DNA from 3 places in the Yersinia sp. 2541 StPb PI genome. Region 1 is predicted to be linked to each of the others. Evidence: predicted binding sites of a transcription regulator. Region 1 holds the regulator's gene; each other region holds the start of a gene.

Region 1 (4,294 bases):
AGCTTAACACGGTGTTACTGGCCTTATTTACTTCAATGCGTTTATAGGCCAGTTGGTTGATATCAGGCTCAGGCGTCAGCAGCAAGCGCAAAATCTTCTGATATGCCTCTAGCGCCTGATGGGCATTCTTACGCAGTAAACCGCTCTGCCACTGAGGCCACAGCCATAGGGCGCTGGCAAAGGCCAATGCGCAGCCAATTAAGGTATCTAGCAATCGCGGAACCAAGAAGTCAGCGCCTTCTCCGGTCAATAATTGCAAGATATAGACTGCGGTTATGGTTCTGCCAACAACAGATAGCCCGTAGTTTTTACGTTGAACCAGATAAGCGGCAAGGGTAATGAGCAGCATAATGCCAAGGGTGGCACCCTCTGGCATTGGCAGATGCAATAGACCAGCGGCCAATATCAGCCCAATCAAGGTGCCGAGTGCACGGTGATGGATTCGTACCTTGGTGGCGTTATAACCGTTCTGCGTTACCAGCATCACAGTAAGCAAAATCCAATAAGGTTTGGGTAGATGAATTAAGTTACCGATATAGCTACCTGCTGCCAGTGTTACGCCCAGACGAGCCGCTTCCCGCAGTGCACCTGATTTGAACGACAGATAGCTGATCAACGCCGGCCAGAAAGGTTGTGGTTGTTGGCTGGACATCAGGTCACGGTCATACAGTGGTCGCCGGTCACTCAATAGCTGGGTCACGTGGCTGATATGGTAGTAGTAGAATTGTGCGACCGGGTTGTCTGGGTGTGCCTGTGCGATGCTTGCCAGTTCTGTCAGACCATCATCGGCAGTGAAATGCTCATCAGCATGGTGGTGATAGAGAATGTCGTTGGCGATGCTGCGCATTTGAGCTGAGATTTTCTGGCAATTACGGCGTATCACGCTATCAATCTGTGTCTGCTCCATTAACTCTTGTGCTTTTTCTGGCTGAATCAGGGCCGCAGTAATGTGCTCTTGCAAATCGAGAGCCATTTGGAACAATCCCAACAACCGTTTCTGTTCTTTCTTCGTGGTGTTATGAATCAGATTAAATTGCTGATAAAGCTGATTAATCTTGTCCATAATCGCCTGTTGTCTGTCCAGCAGCGGCGGTATCGATTTTTCCGGCTCAAGGTGCTGAGCAAACAGGCTGTATTTGGTGTCACAATAATCGGCTAGTAAGCGATAAAGCTGACTCAAAGGTTCGCGAATCGGTTGATCCTTGCAGAGTCGGAACCATAACCCGTTAAACACCCCATACCACAGTGTCCCTACGGCACACAGCAACGGGGCTTGCCAGATCGGAGCGCGGCCCACCATGCTGAGGCTGAAAATAGCAGCAATCAGTGCCGCGGGTAACAAATGGCCATTCAATTGGCTAATCGCCCCACTCACTCCTAGAACTAATGCCAGGCTGAGCATGACAGCAGGCAACGGAATACCCCATAGCAGCAGTTGCTGGGTTAGGAAGCTACTCACAGTAAACAGCGCGCCGCCGACCAGCAGACGCCGGAAAAAATGTTGGTGTGGTGTATCCAGTGAGGCAATGTTGCAACAGGCGGGTATCAGAGAAAACATCAAGCCCAGCCGAAGTTCGCCGAGAGCGAACCCTAATGCTGCAGGCAGGCAGAGCACTAATGTTTGGCGTAGTGCGTAATTAACTTCAGGATGATAAATAAGCCGTTGCCATTTCATAAAGGCCCCAGAAATTTATTGATCACAAAAGATTAAAAAACTGATGCCGACAGTATCGGCACCAGTTTAGGGGGAATTAACGGGTGCCGTAGACGACAATCGTTTTACCGTGTGCGGAGATCAGGTTTTGATCTTCCAGCATTTTTAGTATCCGCCCCACGGTTTCGCGGGAGCAGCCAACTATCTGACCAATTTCCTGGCGGGTAATTTTAATCTGCATCCCATCTGGGTGGGTCATGGCATCAGGTTGTTTTGCCAGATTAAGCAGCGTTTGTGCAATACGCCCAGTCACATCAAGGAAAGCAAGGTTGCCCACTTTCTCAGATGTAATCTGTAAGCGACTCGCCATCTGTGAAGATAGGCGCATTAAAATATCTGGATTGACCTGAATCAGCTGACGGAATTTTTTGTAAGAAATTTCAGCCACTTCACAGGCGGTTTTTGCTCTAACCCAGGCGCTACGTTCTTGGCCTTCTTCAAATAATCCAAGTTCGCCGATGAAATCTCCCTGATTAAGATAGGAGAGAATCATCTCTTTACCTTCCTCATCTTTGATAAGCACCGCAACGGAGCCTTTCACGATGTAGTAAAGCGTTTCGGCCTTTTCACCTTGGTGAATCAGCGTACTCTTCGATGGATATTTGTGGATATGGCAATGAGACAGGAACCATTCGAGAGTCGGGTCTGTTTGTGGCTTGCCGAGAACCATTCGCTGTTATCCTCTGTTGTTATCGCTGCCTAACATAACAGGGCTCAGAGTTCCCTGTACGGCGTGCTTATAAAATACACTTTCTCGTAGCATATTAATTTGCTCAACTGCCGAAAGGTATAGCCAAGATACGTACCGGGTAGAAACCCTCCACTGAGTATTGAGAAGCTACCCTATTTAATTCTAGAAACAACACTTTCGGTTCTGTTTGTAGCACAGGATGAAGCCAGTGTCTTGTGTTGTATCGCTTCAGCATGATGAACATCGGGTTACATTGCCAGTTTGTAAATGAAAGGGTAGTCTGGATCAGAAAATTTAACCGGGAGCAAGAGTTATGCAGGCACGTGTAAAGTGGGTTGAGGGGCTGACATTTTTGGGTGAATCGGCATCAGGTCATCAGGTGTTGATGGACGGTAATGCTGGAGACAAAGCACCGAGTCCGATGGAAATGTTGTTAATGTCAGCAGGCGGTTGTAGCGCGATTGATGTGGTCTCTATTTTACAAAAAGGCCGCAATGATGTGCGTGATTGCGAAGTGACATTAACCTCGCAGCGTCGCGAAGAGGCACCGCGTCTATTTACGCAAATCAACCTGCATTTTATTGTCAGCGGCAAAGGTCTGACCGACAAAATTGTGGAACGAGCCGTTGAGCTGTCAGCAGAAAAGTATTGCTCCGTCTCACTGATGTTGGGTAAAGCGGCGACGATTACCCACAGTTTTGAGATCCGTGACATCGCCTAAGCAAACCCTTCGTACTTGAAGCTGCAGGGTTGTTAGCTGCGTTCGCTCACCCGAATCACTTACTTATGTAAGCTCATCGGGATGAGTTCGTTTGCCGCCTACCTGCAGCTCCAATTACTTTGGGTTGGGATAGAGTCAAATTATTTTTCTCTCTCTCCAGCCATTGCTATACTGCGGCTTCAAGAATGAAGGAGATTAACCGATTTTCTCCCCTTCCAGCAACTGCTGCACTAGCGGCGCCATAATCAGCTCCATTGCCAGCCCCATTTTTCCGCCGGGTACCACCAATGTATTGATATTAGAGATAAATGATCCTTGCAACATCGCTAGTAAGTAAGGGAAATCAATTTGATCCAAACCCCGGAAATGAATAACCACAAAGCTTTCATCCAGTGACGGAATCGCTTTGGCAGCAAACGGATTTGATGTGTCAACGGTTGGCACGCGCTGGAAGTTGATATGAGTGCGTGAGAACTGCGGCGTAATGTAGTTGATATAATCATCCATGGAGCGCACTACGGAATCCATCACCGCTTCACGCGAATGGCCGCGTTCGCCGGTATCGCGTACTAATTTCTGAATCCACTCCAGATTGACGATAGGTACCACGCCCACCAACAGATCGACGTGTTTCGCCACATCATGATGTTCAGTCACCACGCCGCCATGCAGCCCTTCATAAAACAGCACGTCGGTGGGTTGTGGTAATGCTTCCCACGGGGTAAACGTGCCGGGAATTTGGTTGTATGGCACCGCTTCATCATAGGTATGTAAATACTTACGTGAACAGCCAGTGCCGTGTTCACCGTATTCCGACACACTTTGCTCCAACTGGCCAAAGTCATTGGCTTCGGGGCCAAAATAGCTGATATGTCGGCCTTGATCTCGTGCTTTACGGATGGCTGCATCCATCTCAGGGCGGGTATAGCGATGGAAACTGTCACCTTCAATTTGCGCTGCGCGAATATTCAATTGCTGAAAGATCTTACGGAACGCCAGGCTAGTGGTGGTTGTCCCTGCGCCACTTGAGCCGGTAACGGCTATAACCGGATGTTTAGTCGACATATTAGCTGTAACTCCATGGGGGTTAGATCTTCAGTGACTGGGCTGCAATCGCCTGTTTTTTTATCGTTGATGATTATTTTTAGGGCAAAGTGGCGGGCTTGTC
Region 2 (4,294 bases), 1.5 Mb from region 1:
ACCGTAAACGGCTACACGACGATAGTCACCGATGATACGGCCACGGCCATAGGCATCTGGCAAACCAGTCAGTACACCAGATTTACGGCAGTTCAGGATGTCTTTGGTATAAACGTCGAACACACCTTGGTTGTGTGTTTTACGGTAATCGGTGAAGACTTTTTTCAGTTGTGGGTCAAGTTCACGACCATAAACTTTGCAAGAGCCTTCTACCATTTTAATGCCACCGAATGGGATCAGTGCACGTTTCAATGGTTTTTCAGTCTGCAAGCCAACGATGGTTTCCAGATCTTTATTAATATAGCCAGCATCATGAGATGTGATGGTTGCAGCTACGTCGGTATCGAAATCAACTGGCGCATGGGTGCGGTTTTCCAGTTTGATGCCTTCCATAACCTGCGCCCACAGTTTGTCGGTCGCATCGGTAGGGCCGGCAAGGAAGGACTCATCGCCTTCATAAGGGGTATAGTTCTTCTGGATGAAGTCACGAACGTTTACACCGTTCTGCCAGTCACCCTTGGTAAAACCTTGCCATGCTTTGGCCAATTTTTCATTAAGTTCGGTCATAATGCATCTACCTTTTAATGTTAATTTCTTCGAAAACCAGACGTAGCGGCCACATATTAATGTTGCTGGTCACCGCGCAGATAAATTACCCAATAAGTCAACCCAACCAATAATCCGCCACCAATGATGTTACCGATAGTGACTGGGATCAGGTTATCAATAATAAAGTTACTTACGGTTAAGTGAGCAAATTGCTCAGGTGTTGATCCTATGGATTGCCAAAATTCAGGTGAAGCAAAATTTTTAATCACAATACCCATAGGAATCATAAACATATTTGCGATGCTATGCTCAAAGCCGCTGGCAACAAACATCCCCACCGGTAAGATCATCGCGAACATTTTATCCATTATGGTACGGCCGGAGTAACTCATCCATACCGCCAGACAGACCATCAGGTTAGCTAAAATACCCAAACACACCGCTTCAATAAAAGTATGGTGCAATTTATGGTCGGCTGTTTGCAAAACATTCAGACCCCATTGACCATTTGCCACAGTATGTTGGCCTGCGAACCAAATAAGACACACAAAGAATAGTGCACCGAACAGATTCCCAATATAGACATTAACCCAGTTACATGCCAGTTGACGCCATGTGATACGGCCGCTGGCTTTAGCGACAGTTGTGAGTACGGTCGATGTGAAAAGATCACCCCCACACACCACCACTAACATTAGCCCCAGGGAGAAACAAATACCACCAACCAACTTGGCAAAGCCGAAAGGCACGCCAGCAGTACCGGTAGTCGCTGTAATATAAAAAACAAACGCAATTGAAATAAACACACCAGCAGTAATCGCTAAATAAAAGGTTTTTAGCGGATGCTTGGTGGCTTTATAGACACCGGCATCTTCGGCTACTTTAGCCATTGCCGCAGGTAATAATGCATCGAAGGGGTTGTCAGCTTTCACACTAACTCTCTCTTAAGGGTTAATAAAGCACAACGAGATACTAGCAAAGCAGTATAGCGTGAAAATTGATATGGATCATATTGCGCGGGTTTAGTTAGCTGTGAAACACCATAAAACATAGGGGTAATGCGATTAACTTATTGATTATTAATTGAAAAAAATATTTTAAGATTTGCAAATAATTTTGATTGGACTGTTTTAAAGCCGTTGAGAAGGTTAACTAAAAGGGGTATTTGTAGTTATTTTTATTATTATCAGTCATTAAAAATTAACTATTCATTCACCTATTTATCTATTTTATCTGGTCGCTAAATAATGTTTGTCTAAAGGTGCTATTACGGCGTCAGAAAATAACGTTTTTTTATGACAAAAACAATTGTTGAGCGCGGCGATTTGTATTTATTTTCGTCAGGATTAATTGCAGTACTAAATTAAACGGCGCTGCCAAAAGACAACGCCGTGGGTCGTTTTCTGCTGATTAGCATTTAGCTATTTGCTGGCAGAAAATGTTTACTCGCTTTTAGCCCAATAGCGGCGTTTGGCAGTTTGCAACTTCTCATAAGCACCTAGTAGTGCCTGATGAGCTGGTAAGGCTTTTAGATCCTCATCAACACTGAACAGGCCATTGAAGCGCGCCTCACCCACCAAGGCTGCTGAGGCTGCATCTACCGCCTCCTGACCATACATTTTCACAAAGGCAGTGTAATATTGTGCCGCTTCACGATCCGGCTCCTGAGTCAGTAACAATAGGGTTTGCAGGCAACGGTAATAGTTCGCTTGTTTTGCCGTAAAGACTGAAGAGTTAAAATCTTGCGTCCATTCAACCCAAATCAGTGCTTGCTCCAAATCACCGCCAGCCAATGCCAACATGGATTTCAGCTCACCGACACGCAGGGTATACCAGCCGTTATCTTTACCCGAGGCGATACCCAGCAATTCACGTACGCGGGCGAAATCATCCAACCCTTCATCATCCAACTGCTGAATGAGCGCCAGATATTCCCCAGGTTGCCAGTCACTGCCGGGCAGGGCCAGCAAGCTGTCTCGCAGATGCACACCCATGGTGTTGTTCGCCATCAGCAAATCTTCGGCAGGATAGATATCAGACCAGCCTGGTACCAAAATCCGGCAGGCATAGACACTTAAATGCTCATAATCAGCGATATACACTTCGGCGTTTTCTTGCTTGAAGATAGCCATCAGGGTAGCGAATTCTTCTTCTGTGCTGCCTTTAAAGCTCCAGTCCACAAATGGATAGTCGGCCTTGTCTTTGAACATATCCCAACTGATCAAGCCACTTGAATCGATAAAGTGGGTTTCCAGATTGGTGTGCTCTGCCACCTCTTCGTCATCGAAGGTCGGCGCGGTAAAGACGTCCAGGTCTTTCAGGCTACGGCCCTGCAATAGCTCAGTCACGGTGCGTTCCAGCGCGACACCAAAGTCAGGATGTGCACCGAATGAGGCAAAACAGGTGCCATTTGACGGGTTAAACAGTACTACGCAAATAACCGGATAAGCGCCACCTAGAGAGGCATCGTAAGAGAGAATTGGGAAACCTTCTTCTTCCAGCTTGGCAATGGCTTCTACCACACCTGGATAGCGGTTTAACACCGCAGCAGGGATCTCCGGCAAGCTGATAGATTCTGCGATAATACGGTTTTTAACTTTACGTTCAAAGACTTCGGACAGGGCTTGTACCCGAGCTTCATTGGCAGTATTGCCCGCAGACATGCCGTTTGAGACATACAGATTGCCGATAATATTCATTGGAATATAGACGGTTTCTAAATCTGACTGGCGGGTAAAGGGCAATGAACAGATCCCGCGTTTGGCGTTACCTGATTGCAAATCCACCAGGTCACTGGCGACCAATTCCTGCTCTGGATCGTAAAACGCCAGCAGGCGCTCATCGAGAATGCCTTCTGGCAGCAAGTTATCTGCTGGGATCGGGAACCACTTCTCGTTGGGATAATGAACGAAATCACCTTCGGCAATGGCTTTGCCCAGATAGAAGTCAGCGAAGAAATAGTTGGTGGATAAGCGTTCGAAATATTCACCTAAAGCCGAAGCTAGTGCCGCTTTCTTGCTGGCACCTTTGCCGTTGGTAAAGCACAACGGGCAATCACGGTCGCGGATATGTACCGACCAAACGTGAGGAACCGGGTTAAGCCAAGAGGCTTCTTCAATATTAAAACCGAGGTCACTCAGCTTTTGCTGAAAGCGAGAGATTGAGTCTTCCAGCGCGGCGTCTTTGCCGAGAATAAAGGTTTGGGTCATTGTCGTCACTTTTTGGCGGTACTAAAAACGCGCAATCATACGGGGTTTTAGTTAATAGCTCCATGTATTCCTAAAGCGCAGCAAATGTCACAGTTTCAGTATGGATATTCCGCATAATTCACTAGCTTATAAATAACGGAGTCATAATGTGAAATCTATAAAGCTAACTGTTTTAGCCGGAATCTTAGCAGGGATCAGCGGTTCGGCCTTTGCTCTACCCAATATCACCCTATTGGCAACCGGGGGAACTATCGCCGGTGGCGGAGATTCAGCCACTAAATCTAACTATAAAGCCGGTAAATTGGGGGTTGATGCCCTGGTAAACGCGGTGCCGGAAATGAAAAAAATCGCCAATATTCAGGGCGAGCAAGTGGTTAATATCGGTTCTCAAGATATGAATGACGAGGTCTGGCTGAAGTTGGCGAAAAAAATTAATGCCGATTGCGCCAAAACAGACGGATTCGTGATTACGCATGGCACTGACACTCTGGAAGAAACTGCCTATTTTCTTGATTTAACGGTGAATTGCGATAAAC
Region 3 (4,294 bases), 2.9 Mb from region 1:
AAATTAATAAAAACAAGAGATTAACAAGGTTCTCTGTTTGGGTGTTACTACGTAATTTACTGGTAAAAATGAGATAATATGACACACTACTATTAGTGCGGATTAACCTTCAGGCTCTTATCGTGATTCACGCATTAAGCTAAATAAAAAAATTGATGGTCATAAAACAGTTGGTTGTAATAAACGATAGGTTGTAATAAAACAATAGGTTGTAATAAAAAATGGGTTTAAATCATGACGACACTCAGTGAACAGGCTCCACCTCTGTTACATGACACCAAGCTTGAACAGCAGATTTTAAGACGTTCAATTTTTTGCACTTTGTTTATCGCCATTATGGGGATTGTTTTTGGTATCGTATGCGGTTCGATGTCGATTATTTTCGATGGTATGTTCTCTGCTTTAGATGCTGGAATGTGCAGTTTATCGCTATTGGTTTCCCGATTACTCGGTCAGCCGCACAGTCGGCGTTTTCAATACGGTTTCTGGCATGTTGAACCACTGGTTCTGGCTTTCAATGGCAGCTTGCTGGCCTTTCTTTGTCTTTACGCATTCGTCAATGCCATTAAGGGGATTTTCGACGGCGGCAGGGAATTGGAGTTGGGGTGGGCGATTGTTTATGCATTAGTGGTCAGTATTTTCTGTTTCACCCTCTTTTTAAAACAACGTCGTTTAAATAAACGAGTCAAATCCGAGCTAATTGCATTGGATACCAAAAGCTGGTTAATGTCGGCCTGCATCAGTTCTGCGTTATTAGTAGCCTTCTTGCTTTCATGGTGTATGGAAGGTACCCGCTATGCGCATTTGATTGTTTATACCGACCCCGCTGTATTGGCCTTGTTAACCTTGGTCTTAATACCTGTGCCAATAAAAACAGTCATTTCGGCAGTTCGTGAAGTATTACAAATGACGCCAGACAATCTGGATAATGCCATTGAGAGCTTAATGGATAAGTTAATGGCAAAATATAAATTTATTGATTACTCCCACTATGCCACCCGCATGGGGCGGGGGTTGTTTATCGAGATTCATGTGGTTATTCCACCAGAGATGGAGACGAATGGTGTCAGTTATTTTGACAAATTACGCGATGAAATAGCCAAAGAAATTGGCGAGTCCGGCCCTCATCGGTGGCTAACGATCTCCTTTACCCGCGATGCAAAGTGGTTATAGCATCAACATCAATAGCGGGTATGGCGGCGTGTAAATAAATTAACCAAGGTAATGATTCTTATGAACAAGATGATTATTAAGCGTCAGATAAAACTTAACGCTATTGATACGCCGCCAAGGTTTGATGCTGTTACTAAGGTAGCCATTAATGATGAAACCATCGAATATCGCAAAGCTAAAGTTATTAGTAATATGCGCCGTGCCGCTATCGATTATTTATTGGTGTATGCGGACAAAGAGCATGGGGGTAACTTTGAATATCTGGCGGGGTTTATTCCCCGTTTTGAAGAAGCGGCTATGGTGTTGCATGTGTCAGGTGAGGTCTATTTATTATTAGGTAACGAGAATTTAAAGCTATCTCACCATGCCCGAGTCAGAAATACCGTGATTCATGTCCCCTATTTTTCATTGCCAAATCAACCAATGGACAACAGTAAAACGCTTACTGAATTATTGGCAGCAACCGGGATTCAGCAGGCTAAAAAGATTGGGGTTGCAGGATGGAAACTGTTTACCAGTAAGCTGGACGATAACAGTCAGCTATTTGATATTCCGCATTTTATTTTGGATGCGATTAAAAAGTCTGCTTCACCGGTAGCAACGATTATTAACGCTACCAGTCTATTTATTGGCAGTGATATTGCAGCTAGAGTGACCAATAATGCTAATGAATTGGCGCACTATGAATATGGCGCTAATTTGGCGTCGAATTGTATTCTTAATGCATTGGCGGCGGTTGATATCGGCATAACAGAAAAGCAACTGGGCAGTTATCTGGCAGATGAAGGCCAACCAAACACTGTTGTGATAATTGCTGCGACTGGCGCCAGATTTGAACAGGCAAATTTATATCCCAGTGATAAAGCGGTACAACTCGGCGATAAAATATCGTTGACCACTGGGTTTAAAGGCGGTTTGAGCAGTAGAACCGGCTATGCGGTTCATCATGCAGATGAACTACCGCACGCGGAAAGAGATTATCTTGATAAGGTTGCGCTACCTTATTACACAACAGTCGTCGCTTGGCTGGAAAATATTCGTATTGGTATGCCAGGGAAAGAGATGTACGCATTAGTGGAAACGGTTTTCCCTAAATCACAATACCATTGGTCGCTAAATCCCGGCCATTTAGTTGCTGATGAAGAGTGGTTGTGCTCTCCCATTTATAGCGATTCTGAAGAGATAATTCGCAGTGGGATGATATTCCAAATCGATATCATTCCTTCGGTAAAAGGTTATGCCGGAGTGAGTGCTGAGGAGTGTATTGCACTGGCTGATCAGCATTTACGTAATGCGCTCGCTACACAGTACCCTGATGTTTGGCAAAGAATACAAAAACGGCGTAGTTATCTCAGCGATATCCTGAATATCCATCTCAGCGAAGAGGTGCTACCGATGTCTAACACAGTTGGCTATCTGCGGCCATTCCTGCTGGATAAATACAGCGCATTGCAATGTATTGATGAGTAACAGCACGAATAACCTAGGGTTTAGGGTATTTATTTAAGGGGCTAATAGCCCCTTTTAGTGGCATCAAGCTTTTATTGCCGCAGCCACTTAGCGTCAGATTTAAGCGCTTGCTGAGATTTCGTGCAAAACTGGAGGCGATACTCTTGCCATCTTGTGGCATAATGCGCGCCGAATCACATTTTCTATAATTCTTGAATATCCCTATTCAGTAATCCAATCGAGAGCGAGCTCTGTGCTAAGTACTAACAATATCACCATGCAATTCGGCAGCAAGCCGCTGTTTGAAAACATTTCAGTAAAATTCGGTGGCGGTAATCGCTATGGTCTGATCGGCGCTAATGGCTGTGGTAAATCCACCTTCATGAAAATCCTTGGCGGTGATTTAGTTCCTAGCGGCGGTAACGTATTCCTTGACCCGAATGAGCGTCTGGGTAAGTTACGTCAGGACCAATTCGCCTTTGAAAACAACACAGTGCTGGACACCGTTATTATGGGTCACGGCGAGCTGTGGGAAGTAAAAGAAGAGCGCGACCGCATCTACGCTATGGCTGAAATGAGCGAAGCAGACGGCTATAAAGTGGCTGATCTGGAAGTTGCCTATGGTGAAATGGATGGTTACAGCGCAGAAGCCCGTGCCGGTGAATTATTGCTTGGTGTAGGTATTCCGGTTGAACAACATTATGGCTTGATGAGCGAAATCGCTCCTGGCTTTAAATTGCGTGTATTGCTGGCGCAAGCCCTGTTCTCAGACCCGGAAATTTTGCTCCTCGACGAACCGACCAACAACCTGGATATTGATACTATCCGCTGGTTGGAACAAGTACTGAACGAACGTAGCAGCACCATGATTATTATTTCCCATGACCGTCACTTCCTGAACATGGTGTGTACCCACATGGCGGATCTGGATTATGGCGAACTGCGTGTTTATCCGGGTAACTATGACGAATACATGACGGCGGCGACGCAAGCTCGTGATCGTCTGTTGTCAGATAACGCCAAGAAAAAGGCCCAGATCTCTGAGCTGCAATCTTTCGTTAGCCGCTTTAGTGCCAACGCCTCTAAATCCAAACAGGCGACGTCTCGCGCCCGTCAGATTGATAAAATTCAGCTTGATGAAGTGAAAGCATCTAGCCGCCAGAACCCGTTTATCCGCTTTGATCAGGATAAAAAACTGTTCCGTAATGCGCTGGAAGTTGAACTGTTGACCAAAGGTTTTGATGACGGCCCGCTGTTTAAAAAACTGGATTTGCGCCTGGAAGTGGGTGAAAAAGTGGCTATCCTCGGGCCAAACGGTATCGGTAAATCGACTTTGCTGAAAACCTTGGTAGGGGATTATGAGCCGGATTCTGGCACCGTAAAATGGTCTGAAAACAGTAAGATTGGTTACTATGCACAGGATCATGCCAGCGATTTTGAAATCGATCTGACGGTATTTGACTGGATGAGTCAGTGGAAACAGGAAAAAGACGACGAGCAGGCTGTGCGCAGTGTGCTGGGCCGTTTACTGTTTAGCCAGGACGATATTAAGAAGAAAGTACAGGTCTTGTCTGGTGGTGAGAAAGGGCGGATGTTGTTTGGTAAGCTGATGATGCAGCGCCCTAACATCATGGTAATGGATGAGCCAACCAACCATTTGGATATGGAATCG

The links. The regulator CRP, encoded in region 1, controls carbon source genes, mostly activating them, when cyclic AMP is high. The targets are predictions, from matches to a motif close to ATGTGANNNNNNTCACAT.
Positions count from the first base shown of each region.
Region 2: a site for CRP is predicted at 1,545-1,562, ahead of focA (formate transporter FocA). Genes of this name have one in related genera too.
Region 3: a site for CRP is predicted at 2,805-2,822, ahead of V1953_RS14150 (ABC-F family ATPase). Genes of this name have one in related genera too.

Region 1 covers NZ_JAZGQB010000001.1:279,480-283,773, forward strand. Annotated here, with positions in the region: gene V1953_RS01090 (YccS/YhfK family putative transporter) at 1-1,675, opposite strand, end outside; gene crp (cAMP-activated global transcriptional regulator CRP) at 1,752-2,384, opposite strand; gene V1953_RS01100 (OsmC family protein) at 2,719-3,126, shown strand; gene V1953_RS01105 (phosphoribulokinase) at 3,322-4,191, opposite strand.
Region 2 covers NZ_JAZGQB010000001.1:1,744,584-1,748,877, forward strand. Annotated here, with positions in the region: gene pflB (formate C-acetyltransferase) at 1-567, opposite strand, end outside; gene focA (formate transporter FocA) at 624-1,481, opposite strand; gene ycaO (30S ribosomal protein S12 methylthiotransferase accessory factor YcaO) at 1,992-3,758, opposite strand; gene ansB (L-asparaginase 2) at 3,907-4,294, shown strand, end outside.
Region 3 covers NZ_JAZGQB010000001.1:3,140,563-3,144,856, reverse strand. Annotated here, with positions in the region: gene V1953_RS14160 (cation diffusion facilitator family transporter) at 235-1,173, shown strand; gene V1953_RS14155 (M24 family metallopeptidase) at 1,234-2,643, shown strand; gene V1953_RS14150 (ABC-F family ATPase) at 2,876-4,294, shown strand, end outside.